DNA from 3 places in the Vibrio sp. HB236076 genome. Region 1 is predicted to be linked to each of the others. Evidence: riboswitches for the same ligand, from Rfam matches in the RefSeq annotation. Region 1 holds a riboswitch; each other region holds the start of a gene.
What was found. Region 1 has a riboswitch for thiamine pyrophosphate ahead of thiD (bifunctional hydroxymethylpyrimidine kinase/phosphomethylpyrimidine kinase). Riboswitches for the same ligand answer to the same signal wherever they lie in the genome.
Positions count from the first base shown of each region.

Region 2: linked by a shared signal. The riboswitch ahead of thiC (phosphomethylpyrimidine synthase ThiC) and the one ahead of thiD (bifunctional hydroxymethylpyrimidine kinase/phosphomethylpyrimidine kinase) in region 1 are both predicted to bind thiamine pyrophosphate.
Region 3: linked by a shared signal. The riboswitch ahead of thiB (thiamine ABC transporter substrate binding subunit) and the one ahead of thiD (bifunctional hydroxymethylpyrimidine kinase/phosphomethylpyrimidine kinase) in region 1 are both predicted to bind thiamine pyrophosphate.

Region 1 covers NZ_CP162602.1:688,208-692,830, forward strand. The annotation lists gene AB0763_RS16395 (ABC transporter ATP-binding protein) at 1-879, opposite strand, end outside; gene thiD (bifunctional hydroxymethylpyrimidine kinase/phosphomethylpyrimidine kinase) at 869-1,717, opposite strand; TPP riboswitch at 1,816-1,923, opposite strand; gene AB0763_RS16405 (bifunctional diguanylate cyclase/phosphodiesterase) at 2,174-3,895, opposite strand; gene AB0763_RS16410 (DUF3081 family protein) at 4,155-4,421, shown strand.
Region 2 covers NZ_CP162601.1:2,943,412-2,948,034, reverse strand. The annotation lists gene crcB (fluoride efflux transporter CrcB) at 1,464-1,847, shown strand; TPP riboswitch at 1,898-1,996, shown strand; gene thiC (phosphomethylpyrimidine synthase ThiC) at 2,101-3,990, shown strand; gene thiE (thiamine phosphate synthase) at 3,990-4,623, shown strand, end outside.
Region 3 covers NZ_CP162601.1:289,232-293,854, reverse strand. The annotation lists gene thiP (thiamine/thiamine pyrophosphate ABC transporter permease) at 1-450, opposite strand, end outside; gene thiB (thiamine ABC transporter substrate binding subunit) at 496-1,467, opposite strand; TPP riboswitch at 1,551-1,682, opposite strand; gene AB0763_RS01450 (flavin prenyltransferase UbiX) at 1,793-2,452, opposite strand; gene mpl (UDP-N-acetylmuramate:L-alanyl-gamma-D-glutamyl-meso-diaminopimelate ligase) at 2,504-3,901, opposite strand; gene fbp (class 1 fructose-bisphosphatase) at 4,190-4,623, shown strand, end outside.

The DNA of each region.
Region 1 (4,623 bases):
GCTGTCGCTATCGAAAAGGCGAGGTGGTAAGGCGCGAGGCACGGGCAGCGGTTTGGCCTGGGCGGGGTTGCCTTGCAATACATACAATTGGTGAGCGAGGCGCAGGGCCTCTTGTGGTTCGTGAGTGATCAACACCACGGTTTTATCTTGTAGCATGGTGGCGGATAGGGTTTGCAATTTATGACGAGTGACCGCATCGAGCGCCGAAAAGGGCTCGTCCATTAACACAATTGGCTTGTCTTGCATTAAGGTCCGCGCGAGGGCTACGCGTTGGCGCATCCCGCCTGACAGTTGTGCGGGTTTGGCATTGGCATGCGCGGCTAGGCCCACTTTTTCAAGTAAATGAAGGGCTTTTGCTTTGTCTTTGGCCGCGGCGTTGGTGTGTGAAAAGCGCGAGCTTAGGCAGACGTTTTCTAACACATTGAGCCAAGGTAGTAATAAATCTTGCTGCGCCATGTAGGCGATACGCGAATGTATCTCTCCGCCATCGCTGGTGGTGAGTGTGCCTTGCCATCTGACCTGCGTCGGTAATAAACCGGCCAGATAGCGCAAGAGCGTGGTTTTCCCCCCACCACTTCGCCCGAGTAAAACAGTCCACTGCCCAGCGGGGAAGGTGATGTTTAACCTCGCCAGGGTGGCGGTGTCGCTGTCGTGGTATTGCAAACTTGCGTCAGTCAGTTGAATGCCAACCGGTTTTTCCTTGTTGTCATAGGCGCCTTCAGCGCGTTGGTCACGAACACATGCTTCACTTTGGTATGGTTTAGTCGCGCCTTGTTTATCTGCGCTTTGTTTATTCGAGCATTGTTTACTAGTGGATTGTTTACTCGTGGATTGTTCGCGGCGGTTTATTTCGCGGGCGCGGTGTTGATTATCTAACATGGTTGTGCCCGGCAAAAAAGTGATGAACCGGGCCGTGACCACGACCGACGTGTAACTCATCGGCATGGGCAATCGCATGAGAGATATACCGCTTGGCTAAAGCGACGGCCTTGTCGAGTGAGTTGCCTTGCCCGAGGTAGGAGGCGATCGCGGCAGAAAGGGTACACCCTGTGCCATGGGTATTGTTGGTCGGGAAACGCTTGGCGCGAATTGGAGTGGCCGAATGGGGAGTAATCAGGAGATCATTGCTGTTTTGCTCTTCTTCTAGGTGGCCCCCTTTGAGCAAAATGGCCTTTGCTCCCATAGCGCGCAGATCGCCGATCATAGCGTTCATTTGCGCTTCGCATTGAGGCACTGTACGGCCTGTTAATGCCGCGCCTTCTGGTAAATTAGGGGTGATAATATCCGCCAGTGGGATGAGTGTCTCTTTTAAGGTGTCGATGGCGTCCGTGTCGAGTAATACATCCCCGCTGGTGGCAACCATGACAGGATCAAGCACCAAGTGTCGCGGCTGGTATTGGGTGAGTTTGTTCGCTACCGCCTTGATGATATTGGCGTCGGCGAGCATACCGATTTTAACCGCGACGATGTTTAGATCGCTGAACACGGCATCGAGTTGGCTTTCGACATGCGCGATGGGAATGGGGAAGACGGCACTAACGCCTTGGGTGTTTTGCGAGGTGATGGCGGTAATCACAGAGCAAGCGAATCCACCCGTGGCAGAGATGGCTTTAATATCGGCTTGAATACCGGCGCCGCCACCGCTGTCAGACCCGGCAATGGTCAACACAATGGGTGTGGTGGGTGAAGAAAAACTGGGTTGTGACGGCTGCGTCATGTATCGCTCCTATATCAAAACGTATAGGAACTGACTTATGCCGTACGTCATCGCCGATCGGTTTTGCGATGGACGATCGCAAATGGCAGTGGTGCTGAGGCAAAAGGTGCATAGTTCCCTACGTCAGTATTAACTGAATCAGGTTCAACGGGTCTCGAATCTCGATCTCAGCCAACACCTATTGCGTGGCCCCCCGACTATTTGGTTAAAAGAGTAACAGGAAACATCTGTGAAGGGTAGACTTTCTTTTTGAATGAACTGAATGAACTGAATGAACTGAATGAACTGAATGAACTGAATGAGCGGAATAAGCAAAATGAGCACGACTTCTTGCGCGACTGATGTCCAAGCTCGCTGAGTGCCAACAGCAAGAAAAGCTTAGCCCTAGACGTGACAAATTGAGGTGGTGGGCATCAAAATGGTGAACTCATCGCGAGAGGCACTGCGGTATTTGTTTTAGTCTTGATTGTTTTGCGCCAGTTGCTCGCTGATCACGTCCGGGCTTGCAGGGCGACAAAACAAGAAGCCTTGGGCGAAATCAATGCCAATCGACTTGCAATACTCGGCCTGTTGCTCGGTTTCTATCCCCTCGACGATAATGTCTAGATTCAGCTGATGGCCGATACTCACCACCGCCGCCAGTAAAGCGGTCTCGATATGGCTTTCGGGGATGTTTTGAATAAAACTGCGGTCGATTTTTAGATGCGTGACTGGCAAGGTTTTTAAGTAGTTTAATGAGGAATAGCCTGTGCCAAAGTCATCAATGGCAATCTCGACGCCACTGTCTTTTAGGGCTTGGAGTTGCTCGAGTAAATGATGGTTGGACTGAATAAGCGTATGCTCAGTGAGCTCAATGCCAATCTGCTCAGCGGTGAGTTGATGTTCTTGTTTGAGCTGAGAAAATTGTTCAAAAAAGTCGCTTTGGATCACTTGTTTGCCGGACACATTGATGTCTATGCGAAGGTGATGACCTTGCGCTTGCCAGGATTGAGCTTGCTGACAGGCTTGTTTTAAGACCCAATCACCAAGGTGTAGGATCAAATCAGAGCGCTCAGCAATCGGTACGAATACCGCTGGGGAGTTTGGCAGTCGTTCGTCTTGTGGGAACCAACGCAGCAGCGCTTCACAGGCGACGATCTGATGGTTACTTAAATCGTAAATGGGTTGGTAATAAAGAGTCAGTTCATCGTTGTCGATCGCTGCGTGCAACGCTTTGGATAGTGCGTGTTGTAAGAGCATGTCATCGGCCATTTTGGGTGTGAAAACCTGGTGGCGTCCGTGTCCTTGTTCCTTGGCGTGATACATGGCGAGATCGGCGTTTTTTAACAGGGCTTCAGCGCTGTGGCTGTCTTGTGGGTAGTGGCTAATACCGATACTGGCACTGGATAACAGGTTTTCACGACCGATCTGAAAAGGAGATGAGAAGGCCGCCTGGATTTGCTGAAGACGCACTTGTACCTCAACGGTGTGTTGAAAGGGCATCAACAACACAAACTCATCGCCACCAAAACGCGCCAATAATTCGCCCTCGCTGGTGATGTTGCTCAGGCGCTGGGCAACGGCCTTAAGAAGATCATCGCCCCAATGATGACCCAGCGTGTCATTGACTTCTTTAAAGACGTCTAAGTCGATGAAGAAAAGCGCCAATTGACAGTTTTCCCCTTGCTCTTCTATGTGTTGCTTGAGCCGCTCGTCTAAATGACGGCGATTGGGCAGGCCAGTCAATTGGTCGGTGATTGCGCGTTGGCGCAACTCCTGCTGCGCTTGGTATTGCTCACTAAGGTCGACATCGACGCAAAACATTTCTGGCTCGTCGGTGTCTTGTTTGAGCATGATATGAGAGGAAAACACCGGTACATAAGAGCCATCTTTGCGCTGTAAAATCAATTCTGCAGAGGGGATGGCAATGCCTTTGTCTATCCATTGTTGATGTAAAGCGATGACCGTAGGGCGCATGCCTTCTGGGATAATTAAGTCTTCAAGTTTTTGGCCAAGCGCGTCTTCGCGGCGATAACCATAGATCTCTTCACTTGAGCGATTCCAGTGAATGACGCGGCGGTGTTTGTCGTATCCTTGAACCGAGACTTTTGGCAAGGCGTCGAGGAGTTCTATAAATCGACGTTCGGCGATGAGGTGACTGGCTAGCTCACTTGGTTTGGGTTTGTTTTGGGCGGTCATAGCTACACCTATATTCTATTCACATTAGAAGTATAGTCGAGCTTGAGCATTTGATGAGGATCACGGGGACTTTCGCCTATTTGTTGCACGCACAGGTCACAAATTTATCAAAAAAGATCGGGGTTTTCTTCGAGCAAGTGATCGTACTTTTTGTTGTTGACGGAGATCGACTGGGCATTCATTGCGTAACAAGACTGAGCATTGCGTTGAGCGTGGTTTTTTCGGTAGAGTGACCAGTGAGCAATCACAGGAGAAAGGTATGGATATTCAGCTGACAACAAAAGATTTTCTCAGAGTGTTTGAACATATTGTGTCAAAGGGCGAAAACAAAGGAGATAAGCATCAACTTGGTGAGCTGTCCGCTTGGCAAGATTTTGATGGCTATACTTGTTGGCTCAGTTATCGTGATGTGACCGTTACCTTGATGTTTCACGGCAAGTTAAAAGTCGATTATGAAAAAATGGACAATTATGACGATTTATTGATGCGTTGCCGTCGTATTATCCGTGAAAATAACCGTCAATAACGTAGAAAATATCACTGCCCATCACCGTTGACTTTGCTGTCACGAAGGAGAGGCAGTGATTCGCTTTAACGCCTAATATTTAGTCGCAATCACAGTTAGCAGCAATCGCCATCTTTACAGCAATCCCCACACACACAACCGTCAGCACACTGACAGTTTTCTGTGTTACAGCAGCATTGGGCTGATTCTTGCTCTTCACAAC
Region 2 (4,623 bases), on a different replicon from region 1:
GCCACTGTCTTTTACTGTGTGTCACTGTCTCATATTGTCTTATATTTTGGTTTTACCTAACTCAAATGGGGTCGGATTTGCGAAATAGACTGACTGACAGCGTCCTCGGTATTATGCGGATCCGACCCCTAGAAGTGATGAACCCAATAGGCAAAGAATGACTTTTGGTGTTGATTGTCATCATGTACTGCAATGGTTGAGGTCAATCTTTGTTCTTTGCCAAAGTGCGTTTTCGAGTCATAGGGGTCGGATCCACAACAGTTAGGCGCATAGGGTGAGTACTGCGATCCCGCGAATCCGACCCCAGGATGATTTCTTTCCACTCGTTTTTCTCAGCAACCCATCAATTTCGTGAACCACAGTGTTGTACAGTCAAACACAGATCGCTTCGCTTAACACAGTGAAAGACAGTCAACCTACTCAGTGGCTACCGGAATCAAGGGTCAAATTTGGTCTGTACAGGTATTAGGGCTTTTGGGTTGCCATGATCCAAATGCTATTCACGCTATGTTAACTCAGCAGTGGGCGCTGTTGATTTTGGGCTTTACTGCGTGCTCGGTACGGGGTCAGCAGCTTTGAAGAAGCTCGATCATATCAGTGAGGGTTGGGTAGAGAAGCTCTGACCCCTGTATGTTGTATTCAAAGACGCTTCGCTGGCATCGCTGTGTTGGTGACAGCGCACTTACCTCGGCTGCCGACCCCGTTCATCGAATAACACAAGATCGCTTTGCTTAAGACAGTGAAAGACAGGTCATGTGCTGAGACTGTCCTACACTGTCTCATACTGTCTTATATTTTGGTTTTACCTAACTCAAATGGGGTCGTGTTTGCGAAATAGACTAACTGACAGCGCCCTCGGTATTATGCGGATCCGACCCCTAGAAGTGATGAACCCAATAGGCAGAGAATGACTTTTGGTGTTGATTGTCATCATGTACTGCAATGGTTGAGGTCAGTCTTTGTTCTTTGCCAAAGTGCGTTTCGAGTCATAGGGGTCGGATCCACAACAGTTAGGCGCGAGGGTGAGTGCTGCGATCCCGCGAATCCGACCCCAGGATGATTTCTTCCCACTCGTTTTTCTCAGCAACCCATCAATTTCGTGAACCACAGTGAAAGACAGATCGCTGCGCTGCAAGATCGTTTCACTTCAAGGACGCTTCGCTCAAGTGGCAAGGTAAAATCAGTGTGGCATAGTGAATGACAGTTTGACACCTTAATACAGTGAACCACAGGTCATGTGGTGAGATCTATTTTGATCGCAATGATCTGAGTGCCATCAGTGGGATCGGTGTTAGTTATTGGTCTACGATAATGACGCGTAACTTCTAGCTGATTGCTCAACATATAAACGGTATGATACATGGGTTGTCGGTTAATTCGTGTAAAAGTGACTGCCGTAACTTTTTTATTTTTTAGATGTTCTTGATACTTATCACTTATTTTTTAATCTTTGGATTGCCAGTATGAATTACTTTTCCACTCTCACCTTTGTTGCATTAGGTGGTGCGATAGGGGCGTGCTCTCGTTTTCTTCTCTCGGAGCTTTTTGTTTTATTACTAGGTCGCAGTTTTCCTTACGGTACGCTATTCGTTAATGTAACGGGTTCTATGATGATGGGGGCTTTTACGGCTTTACTCACTATGCAGGCGGTGTCAGGTGATCCGTGGCGTCCTTTAATTGGTCTTGGTTTTCTAGGCGCTTTAACCACCTTTTCAACTTTTTCGATGGATAATGTCAATCTCTTACAACAAGGCGAGTTTGTTAAGATGGGACTCAATATGATGTTGAACGTCGTTCTCAGTGTTTCGGCTTGTTGGATGGGTTATCACATTTTAATGAAACAATAAGAGAATGCCGTTACAGGCTTGGTTTTGATCCAAGGCTGTGATAATAATAGCTTCACTTGTCGGAGTGCCATTTGGCTGAGACCGTTTATTCGGGATCCGTTGAACCTGATCAGGTTAATACCTGCGAAGGGAACAAGAGAATGTCTTTGGGCGTTTTTTGTCCTCATTTCATTTCTTCGGTCAGTTTTGATCGCTCTTGTATTATGCATTTATCCGGCAAGCATTTTTCTTAATACTTACTGGAGAATAATGCATGTCGACTCGCAAACAAGCTAGGCTATCAGCCCAGCAATTTATTGAAAATATTGAATCCTCACCTTATCCAAACTCGAAAAAAGTTTATCTTTCAGGTAGCCAGTACCATATAAAAGTCCCTTTTCGGGAAATCACCTTAACGGATACGATCATCGGTGGCACACCTAACAGCCCCGAGTATCAAGCGAATTCGCCAGTGTTGGTTTATGATACTTCTGGTCCATATACGGATCCTCAACATAAGATTGATGTTCATGTTGGTTTACCAAAGTTGCGTGCAGATTGGATACAAGCACGTGCTGATACTCATCAACTTTCAGGTTTATCATCTCAATATGCAAATCAAAGGCGTGAAGATTCAACCTTAGATACCTTGCGCTTTAAGTCTGATGCCATTGTTGTAAAAGCGAATCAGGGCAAGTGTGTGACTCAGCTCCATTACGCAAGACAAGGTATTATCACTCCAGAAATGGAGTTCATTGCATTGCGTGAGAATATGCAGCGCTTACAAGTACTGGATGAACAACTTGAGCATCAGCATCCCGGTCAAGCATTTGGGGCGCAGTTACCGCAGCAAATTACCCCTGAGTTTGTCAGAAGTGAAGTCGCAGCAGGGCGCGCGATCATTCCAGCTAACGTCAATCACCCCGAGTCAGAACCTATGATCATTGGCCGTAACTTTTTGGTGAAAGTGAATGCCAATATTGGTAACTCATCAGTTACTTCTTCGATAGAAGAAGAAGTTGAGAAACTGGTTTGGGCGACTCGCTGGGGCGCTGATACGGTGATGGATTTATCGACTGGGCGTAATATCCATGAGACCCGCGAATGGATATTGAGAAATAGTCCGGTTCCTATTGGCACGGTGCCCATGTACCAAGCCCTAGAGAAAGTGAATGGGGTTGCGGAGAATCTGACCTGGGAAGTGATGCGCGATACGCTCATTGAGCAGGCTGAGCAAGGCGTCGATTATTTTACCATCCACGCAGGCGTATTATTGCGTTATGTGCCGATGACGGCCAAGCGTGTCACGGGCATTGTGTCACGCGGTGGCTCGATTATGGCGAAGTGGTGTTTGGCTCATCACAAAGAAAGTTTCCTCTACACCCATTTTGAAGAAATTTGTCAAATCTGTGCCCAATATGATGTTTCTCTTTCTTTAGGTGATGGTTTACGCCCTGGGTCGATTGCTGATGCGAATGATGAAGCGCAATTCTCCGAGTTAAGGACGCTTGGTGAACTGACTAAGGTTGCTTGGCAGTATGATGTACAGGTAATGATCGAAGGCCCTGGCCACGTTCCTATGCACTTAATTAAAGAGAACATGGAAGAACAGCTCAAGCATTGTGATGAGGCACCATTTTACACATTAGGGCCGCTAACAACCGACATCGCGCCGGGTTATGATCACATTACCTCAGGAATTGGTGCGGCGATGATTGGGTGGTATGGCTGTGCGATGCTGTGTTATGTCACGCCAAAAGAGCACTTGGGGTTACCGAATAAAGAGGATGTCAAAACAGGCCTCATCACTTACAAATTAGCGGCTCATGCGGCCGATTTAGCAAAAGGCCACCCAGGGGCTCAAGTCAGAGACAATGCTTTATCTAAAGCCCGTTTTGAGTTCCGTTGGGAAGACCAGTTTAATTTATCGCTCGATCCAGTGACGGCTCGTCAATACCACGATGAAACCTTACCTCAAGAATCAGGAAAAGTAGCCCATTTCTGTTCTATGTGTGGTCCTAAATTCTGCTCGATGAAGATTTCCCATGAAGTGCGAGAATACGCCAATCAAGGGATGCAACAGAAAGCACAAGAATTCCATCAGCAGGGGGCTGAGCTATACATCCCTATTCGTCAAGAGGCGTCTATCAAGGAGACGATGTAATGGCACTAACCGACCCATTTTTATCAAGCGAAGGGGAAAGTACCCGGCGCGGGGGGGCAAGGCATAGTCTGGCCAATATTAAGACCTTACTTGAACATCATGCCGAAGTTCGTGGTTTGGTTTTCTCTGCATGGACGATAAAAAGCGAGCAACAGAAGGTGGAATTGTTCATTCAAGACCACCCTGTTTATCGACTGACGGTGATGAATGATGACCAAAACACTTTACGTATTCAGTTGTTTCGATTGACTGAGCAATCAGAGTCATTCGTTTTGAACTTTTGTCCGCATATTGAGGTTGAAACGATTCACGAAACACCTTTAACGCCATCAGTATGGATTGCCATGGGCTGTTTGCCAGGTGCAGTGAGTGAGATGTGGCATGGGAATGACGCTTTCGATCACCCTGGATTTCAGGCACTGCTGACGAGTCGAGTCCCTCGCCAATGGCAGAAAAGTGATATCAATAACTACCTCGCCGCCTTGTTAATTTCACTGCTGCAAGACTATAGCGTTGAAGATGCCTTGCTATTGGCTCATGCCAGTTCGGTTTCACGTGAAACTTGGCCTATTCATTGTCATGATTTTCCTGACTTGTTGTGTTTTGAACCAGCAACAAAAAAGCCAGTTCTCA
Region 3 (4,623 bases), on a different replicon from region 1:
TAAACGCGCGGCGTAAGGCAAATTAAAAAAAACATGCGCGAGTAGAATGCCGCCGAGACCGTAAATAGAAAAGGAATGTTCCACACCCAAGGTTGTCAGCAATGACGCCAAATAGCCGCGATTGCCGTAAATAGTCAACAGGCCAAACACCCCAACGAGAACCGGTAGCACCAAGGTCGATGAGAAAATCTTCAGGACGACATGACGGCCGCGAAATTGGCTACGCGATAAAGCATGAGCCACGGGGATCGCCAAGCCCACACTCAAAACAGTCGACAAACTGGCTTGCAAAAAACTAAACCAAGTTACATGACGAAGGTATGGGTCTTGCCACAGCTGTTCAATAGGTAAATGAGCACTTTGCATCAGTAAGGCGCTTAATGCACTGACCACTAAAACAACAATGAGGCTGGCAATCACCAGCCCCATTTTTGGCACGCGAGTGTTCATAACCCGAGTACCTCTAACATAACAACAAACAAAATCATCGTTCTCTTAGTGGGTCAAGGCTTGTTGCCACTCGCGAATCCAATCTCGACGATGAGTCGCCACCTCTTCTGCCGGTAAACTCAAGACTTTGGTCGGCTTAGCAAGACCGCGATAACCTTCCGGTAACGCAACGTCCGTGACGGGATACATCCAGTTGGTGGTAGGAATAATACTCTGCACGTCATCGCTCACTAAGTAGTTTAAAAAGGCTTGAGCCAACTCAGGATGAGGAGCGTTCTTCAACGCGGCGGCGACTTCAACCTGCACGTATTCCCCTTCGCTAAAGGACGTCGCCGCGTACTGATCATCGCCTTCAGCAATTAAGTGATAAGCCGGGGAAGTCGTGTACGACAAAACCATATCGGACTCCCCTTTTAGGAATAATGAATAAGCTTCTGACCAGCCCTTGGTGACCGTTACGGTCTGCTTGGCCAACGCCTTCCACACCGATGAAGCCTTATCGCCGTATAACGCTTTCACCCACAGCATCAAGCCTTGCCCTGGCGTTGAAGTGCGCGGATCTTGATAAATAATACGCAGGTCTTGGCGCTCGACCAATTGTGCAAAAGAGCTCGGGGGGTTACTCAGTTTTTCCTTGTTGTATACGAAGGAAAAGTAGCCATAGTCATAGGGTAAGAACGTGGTGTTTTGCCAACCATTCGGCAGCGTCAGTTTCGCCGAGTCCAATTGGTAGTCGGCAAATAAGCCGGTTTTTTGAGCTTCATTGATCAAGTTGTTATCCAAACCAAGCGCGATATCGGCTTGGCTGTTTTTTCCCTCTAAACGCAAGCGATTGAGAATGGATACGCCGTCGTCTAAGCTGACAAATTGCACTTCACAGCCACACTGTTGTTCAAAACCCGTTTTCACTTTCGGCCCTGGGCCCCAATCTGAGGCAAAAGAGTCGTAGGTATAGACTTGAAGCACTGGCTTCTCAGCCCAAGCGTGACTACTTACTAAAGCGCTTATCGCCACCATCGTGGTGGTAAAGGAAGATTTAATCGGTGCTATCACTTGCTCGCTCTCCGTGTTTGAGCGGCACAGGAGACTTGAGGGGGAGAGGGGGTTCTCATCTCAATTCCTACGCCAGCATTATCTGGTTCAGGTGGTATCATCACTCGCGATGACGATGCGGGTCCCGGCTTAACCGATCTCAGCCACTGTCAGACAGTTAGGCTCCCCGTTGAGTTTGAGACATTGTACTGAGCCAAAAAACAATTGGCTACTGTCACAACAAATTTTAGTGATTCGAGCCACGTTAAGCCCGCTGATAAACGCGATGAGCCCCGGAGTCGATTCACCCTTAGGTATGCGGTCGTTGTCGAGGATTATAGCCCCAGCGCGGAACTAGCCCTTGATCGATGCCAAGGTGATCCAACACTCGAGCTACCATGAAGTCGACCAGGTCTTCAATGCTTTGTGGTTGATGATAAAAGCCAGGGGCTGCGGGCATGATGGTCACCCCCATGGCGGAAAGTTTGTGCATATTTTCAAGGTGCAGCGTCGAGAATGGCGTTTCTCGCACCACCAACATTAACTGACCGCGCTCTTTGAGTACCACATCCGCAGCACGCTCAATCAAATTGTCAGACATACCATGGGCAATCGCCGCCACACTACCAGCGGAGCATGGGCAAACCACCATTTGCTTTGGCGCCGCCGAACCCGAGGCAACCGGTGAAAACCAATCTTCTTTACCACAGACGATTAACTGCTCGGCATCACATTGAAAGCGCTCGACTAAGAACGCGTGTGCCGCCTGAGGCCCGCTCGGTAATTGGAGCCCTTCCTCGGTGGCAAGTACCACACGAGCCGCAGATGAGATCAGCAAATACACTTGATAATCTGCCGCTAACAAACACTCCAAAAGGCGCAGACCATAAGGCGCACCCGATGCCCCCGTCCAGGCGAGAGTAATGGCTTTTTGTGTACGTTGATAGCTAGGTTGAACGGCTGTTGGCATTGTATTTTTCCACTTCACTGACTGTTGTTTTTGTCGTTGTAAAAGACGGGCCTAACGCACCGCAGCGCGTAAAGCTTGGCGGCGTAAACCGTCGATCACTTTTTGATGTAAACCACCAAAACCGCCGTTACTCATGATCAAAAGATGATCCCCCTCCAGACTGTCCGACACCAGTTGCTGGCTCAATTGTTCTATGTTATTGAGCACGTGAACAGGCTGCTTACATTGAGCGGCCACTTCCTCGAGCGACCAAGGCAGATCCGGATCTTGATACAGATAAATCACATCAGCACTGGCCAATGATTGCGCTAAGCTGTCTTTATGTACGCCTTGCTTCATGGTTGCTGAGCGCGCTTCAAGTACCGCCACCAGGCGCGACGGTTCGCCCTGCTTTAAGATAGGCTGTATATGGTTACGCAAACCGGCAATGGTGAGATCAATCGCGGTTGGGTGGTGAGCGAAATCGTCATAGACCTTCACTCCTTCGACCTCGCCTTTGAGCTCCATACGTCGTTGGGTATTGACAAACAGCCCTAAAGCTTCACAACTGTGCTCAGCGACGACACCGACATGGCGAGCCGCCGCAATCGCCATCAAGGCATTGTTGACGTTGTGATCGCCAATTAATGACCATTTTACCTCGCCGACGTTCTGTTGTTGGAAATACACCTCAAAATGACTGCCATCCGGCGACAACTTTCGCGCTGACCAACCGTTGTCGGCGTGCAGATATTCACACTCACTCCAGCAACCGCGATCTAAAACTTGCTTTAACGCCGGCTCATCGGCGGGCAAAAACACTTTTCCCTGACCTGGGACCGTTCTGACTAAATGATGAAATTGCTTCTGAATCGCCGCTAAATCCTCGAAGATGTCGGCATGATCGAACTCAAGGTTGTTTAAAATCACACTGCGAGGACGATAGTGAACAAACTTAGAACGCTTATCGAAAAAAGCACTGTCATATTCGTCCGCTTCAACGACAAAAAACGGACTATTCCCCAAACGCGCCGAAATACCGAAGTTACCTAACACGCCGCCGACCAAAAAGCCAGGTTGGTAACCATTGTGTTCTAAAATCCAAGTAAGCATGCTGGATGTGGTGGTTTTTCCATGGGTACCGGCCACAGCTAAGACCCAGCGATCGAACAATAATCCCTCTTGTAGCCATTGCGGCCCAGAGGTATAACGCAGGTTGTGGTTAAGTACGTATTCAACACACGGGTTCCCACGGCTCATGGCATTGCCAATGATGACAAGGTCGGGATGTGGTTTGAGTTGTGAATCATCAAATCCCTGAATTATTTCAATGCCTTGGGATTCAAGCATCGTGCTCATCGGCGGATAAACATTGGCATCAGATCCGGTAACTTTATGACCGAGTTCGCGAGCTAACACAGCAATACCGCCCATAAAGGTACCGCAAATACCGAGAATATGAATGTGCATAATGTTCCTTTTTTCGTTGCTTTACTCAGGTCGAAAACTCAAGTGTCAGGTGAGACATACCACAAAGGATTGAGTGCCCTTGCCTATGCGAAACAGTGTCTATTATCGCTTTTTTGCCCATGTCATCCACACTGTATAGCGATGAAAATTTATTGCAAATAGATTCAATGATTTGTGAAGTCGCGCAATTAGTTCAGTACGCGTAAAAAGTTATTCAATTTAAACTAAATGTAATGTTATCGAAACCTTGATATGACCCCATAATTTCAATTCTAGTAAGGAAACTGTATGTCAGATAACCGTACCCTCGGCGAGTTTATTGTCGAAAAACAAGCGGACTTTCCCCATGCCAGCGGCGATTTATCGTCATTGCTTTCTTCTATTCGCCTAGCCGCTAAAATCGTTAACCGCGAGATCAACAAAGCTGGATTAGTCGATATTACCGGTGCAGTGGGCACGGACAATGTACAAGGCGAAGCACAGCAAAAGCTCGATGTTTACGCCAATGAAAAGTTTAAATCGGCATTAGAAGCGCGCGATCAAGTGTGTGGCGTCGCCAGCGAAGAAGAAGACGAAGCCGTTGCCTTTCGAAAAGACCTGAATAAAAATGCCAAGTACGTCGTACTGATGGATCCACTAGATGGTTCAAGCAACATCGACGTCAATGTGTCTGTTGGCACTATTTTCTCTATCTACCGCCGCGTCTCGCCGATTGGCAGCCC